Regions from separate parts of the Vibrio cidicii genome, predicted to be linked through region 2. Evidence: riboswitches for the same ligand, from Rfam matches in the RefSeq annotation. Region 2 holds a riboswitch; the other holds the start of a gene.

Region 1 (2,206 bases), 810 kb from region 2:
TAGATTTCGAAGTCTTCTAGAGATTTACCTGCATCTAGCTGCGCTTGAATTGCTGATGGAGTACGACCTTGGCCTGTCCAAGTCTTTTCTTCGCCGTTTACATCAACATATTTGTATTTGGCAGGACGTGGAGCACGTTTACTTTTACCTTTGCTCTTGCTTTTGGTTTCGCCAGAAAGCGCGCTGATTAGCGCATCAACGTCAATGCCGTCTTTTGCAATCTGCTCTGCAATTGCAGCCAGTCTTGCTTCTTGTTCAGCTTTTGCCGCACGCTCTTCCGCTTCTGCTTCTTGACGCTCAGCAACGACGGTTGACAGTTTGTCCAATGCTTCTTCTAGTTGCTCTAGAGTGAGTTCTCTTGCGTAAGCACGTAGGCTGCGAATATTAAGTAGAGTCTTTGTTAGTTCCGACATAACCTTTCCTATGTTAAGTAAGTCGACATCGCAATAATAATATCGAGGTTCAGATAAAACGAATAAGATTAAATTCTTTACGATGCTAATATTAACGCTAAACACGATATAAGCAATATTTATAGCGTTTTTTTTATTGTTTAATCGTTACTAACTTTATATTCGATGCCTTATCTATAGACTCCTGCTAGCTGCGCAAGTTTTTGTGACAAATGTTATGCATTAAGTGTAATTCACATCTATCATTCATATCTGAGCGTGATAAAAATGACACCTCCGTTTATACATACTGACGCAACTGGATACATATCGTGCCCATTTTTCTTTGTTTTATTCGGTGATGTTTTTAGACAGATGTATTGCAAAGCCTATGAGGATGAGTACAATGACGCCTACCTGATGCGGTAACTTGGTGGGTTTGTTGTTTTTATAAACAATAAATGGTCAAAAATAAGTTATCGCCGTAGAGGCGCAACGACAAAGAGTAACTATTATTGGGGTGATGCCAATGAATAATAGTGAAAGGTGTAAGTTGCCGAAGTAAGTTGCATATCAAAGCGGCTTGCTGGTGTTGTATTCGAATAGGAACAACACTGCCATAGTCTTTTATCTATAAACTATGGAGCGCTACTGTAGGGTTGGGTGAAGTGTTCACTTCCCTGTCGCTTAGTTCAACAAAAACATCAGAAATATTTCTGACGGTTTGTTCTGCAGTAGATCTCTAACCAAAAACTGGTTTTTGAAGATCATGAATTTAATAGATTTTTCTACATCTCCGATTTCTCTACTACCGCCAATAGTGGCGCTTACTCTAGCGATATTGACCCGTAAGGTGCTGGTTTCTCTGGGTGTTGGTATCATTCTCGGAGCTATTTTGCTCAACAGTTACTCTGTAATCAACGCAGCCACTTATGTTGGTGAAAAAGTATCCGCTGTTTTCGTTGAAGATGGCGGCCTCAATACTTGGAATATGAGTATTGTGGGTTTTCTTTTGCTACTCGGTATGACTACCGCGTTACTTACTCTTTCCGGCGGTACTCGTGCGTTTGCCGAATGGGCACAATCGCGAGTAAAAAGTAAGCGCGGTTCTAAACTGCTTGCGGCATTTTTAGGCGTATTCATTTTTGTTGATGACTATTTTAACAGCCTAGCTGTAGGTGCAATTTCTCGCCCTGTTACCGATCGATTCTACGTTTCTCGCGCCAAGCTGGCTTACATTCTCGACTCTACTGCTGCGCCGATGTGTGTTGTGATGCCAGCGTCAAGCTGGGGTGCGTACATCATGACCATCATCGGCGGCATTTTGGTTTCACATGGCATCACTGAATATTCAGCGTTAGGGGCATACCTGCGTTTGGTTCCAATGAATTTTTACGCAATCTTTGCCCTGCTGATGGTATTTGCTGTGGCTTGGTTTGGCCTTGATATTGGCAAAATGCGCGAGCATGAAATTGCCGCTTCGCAAGGACGTGGATTCGACAATGACTCGGAAACCGATCTTAAAGAAGCCCATGAAATCGACGAAGAGCTGGATATCCGAGAAAGCGAAAAAGGAAAAGTATCCGATCTCGTTTTGCCAATCGTTGCTCTGATTATTGCCACTGTTGCTTCGATGCTTTACACCGGAGCACAAGCGCTGGCTGCCGATGGAAAAGTGTTTAATCTTCTGGGAGCATTTGAAAATACGAATGTTGGCACTTCGCTGATTTACGGTGGTTTAGTCGGTCTAGCCGTTGCGCTGTTCACCGTGCTAAAACAGGGCCTTGCATTGGTCGAAATTGCTCGCACCTTGT
Region 2 (2,206 bases):
TCTTATGCTTTGCCAAAATTTCAAATACTTTGGCGAGGAAACCGTAAGCGTGGAACATCTTAGCGCTACGCAGCGTCACCATGGTTTGGTTGCAACGCAGGGCTAACGCACGAAACAGCGGCGAGCTCTGTGCTTCATGACGAATCCAAGTGCCGCCTTTCTCGGGCTCTTTGGACGAGCCGACAAATACTGGAATATCATGACGCAGCGCCGGAACCAGTGTTGAAGGATGAAGGATCTTTGCGCCGAAGTTCGCCATTTCTGACGCTTCAGCAAAACTGATTTCAGGGATCGGCGCCGCTTTTGGCGCAATGCGCGGATCGGTGGTGTAGATGCCCGGGACGTCGGTCCAGATCTCAAGACCCGTCGCTTTTAATCCTTCAGCAATCAGCGCGGCGCTGTAGTCGCTTCCTCCACGGCCAAGCGTGGTGGTGTTGCCATCAAGGTCAGAGCCAATAAAGCCTTGTGTCACGACGATAAAATCACGGCACAGCGGCAACAGTTTTTCTTGGGCGAGCAGGGAAATTTGCGTTACATCTGGTTCTGCGCGGCCAAAGTTGCTGTCGGTGCGTAGTACGTCGCGGATATCAAAACGAACCGTATTCAAACCACGCTCTTTCATCAATTGAGTGAGAATGTGCGTTGACATCAGCTCACCGCAGGCGACCAAGTGGTCGGTCAGTTTGGTGCTGGCTTGAATGGAAGCGGCTTCGGCTAAGCTGGTCACGGTATCAAGCAGAGCGTACACTTCGGCGGCAGTTTCGCTGGCGTCTTGCAACTGATTGAGAATCGCATCGTGGATCTCTGCCAGTTGGCTGAGGATTTGGTTGCGTCGCTCTTGCGCTTGCACACCATTTGCCAGTTCAACCAATAAGTTAGTCACCCCAGAACAGGCGCTGCTCACTACCAGACGCGTGTCTGGATTGTTTTCGACCACGGCGGCACTGCGGCTCATCGCCTCAAAGTTGGCCACACTGGTTCCACCAAATTTCGCTACATTTAATGCGCTCACGGCATTTCTCCCACGACTTCTAAAAAAATAACTATCGTTGGTAACCCAACATCCGATGTTTGTTTTGGTGAGGAAAGGGGATAGAGCAATTGAAAGAGGTCAGTTTGAATAATCAGAGAATGTCCCTCAGAAGCTCTTCATCAGACGGTGCTGATGACAGTTGATGGGACTCAACCCAAGTCAACCGACAGATCAATTCCAGCAACCTTGATCTACCTCGGCACTGCTCCCCCTGAGTATTTCGTATCGGAGTTGCGGCTCCACGAAACACCTACCTGGGCAGTGCTCCTCTTCTGCATAAAGCTCAAACATTGAACGTTTTTCGCCACTTAATGTCAACGGCTATTTCAGGCAGGAGTGAAAGTTTTTATTAACAAAACTGTGACACTGGTTAGACCTGTAAGACGGTCGGCTAATTGCCGTGGCGGAAATATTGCTTTAGTGTGGAAAGCTCAGCTTTCAATACTAATCTAAGTCCATAACAACCCTTTCACGCTTAGCAAGGAGCCGCTATGACGATACAAAGTTTTCATCCACCACGTCGAATTCTTATGGGGCCTGGGCCATCGGACATCTCTCCGCAGGTGTTACAGGCGTTAAGTCGCCCGACGGTCGGCCACTTAGACCCACTTTTTATCGCCATGATGGACGAGCTAAAACAACTGCTCAAATACGCTTTCCAAACGGAAAATGAGTTCACCATCGCGGTATCGGCGCCCGGCAGTGCGGGTATGGAAGCCTGCTTTGTCAATCTGATTGAGCCCGGCGATAAAGTGATTGTGTGTCGTAATGGCGTGTTTGGTGAGCGGATGCGGGAAAACGTGATTCGTGCTGGTGGCGAAGTGGTGCTGGTGGACGATGAATGGGGCTGCCCCGTTTCAGTTGAGAAGGTAGAACAAGCGCTTACGGAGCATCCAGACAGCAAGATCCTCGCCTTTGTACACGCTGAAACCTCAACCGGTGCGATGAGCGATGCCGAGGCGCTCGGTAAACTAGCCAAAGCGCATGGGCTGTTAACCATTGCCGATACCGTTACGTCACTCGGTGGCGTGCCGCTCAAAGTGGATGAGTGGCAGTTGGATGCGGTCTATTCTGGCAGTCAGAAGTGCCTCTCTTGCGTACCGGGATTGTCGCCATTAACCTTCTCAAAAGCCGCGATTGAAAAAATTCAGGCGCGCACCACGCCGATTCAAA

The links. Region 2 has a riboswitch for lysine ahead of lysC (lysine-sensitive aspartokinase 3). Riboswitches for the same ligand answer to the same signal wherever they lie in the genome.
Region 1: linked by a shared signal. The riboswitch ahead of EWA64_RS03325 (Na+/H+ antiporter NhaC family protein) and the one ahead of lysC (lysine-sensitive aspartokinase 3) in region 2 are both predicted to bind lysine.

The regions. Positions count from the first base shown of each region.
Region 1 is NZ_CP035921.1:509,439-511,644, reverse strand. It holds gene EWA64_RS03330 (H-NS histone family protein) at 1-413, opposite strand, end outside; lysine riboswitch at 870-1,051, shown strand; gene EWA64_RS03325 (Na+/H+ antiporter NhaC family protein) at 1,162-2,206, shown strand, end outside.
Region 2 is NZ_CP035921.1:1,316,942-1,319,147, reverse strand. It holds gene lysC (lysine-sensitive aspartokinase 3) at 1-1,012, opposite strand, end outside; lysine riboswitch at 1,135-1,313, opposite strand; gene EWA64_RS07010 (pyridoxal-phosphate-dependent aminotransferase family protein) at 1,525-2,206, shown strand, end outside.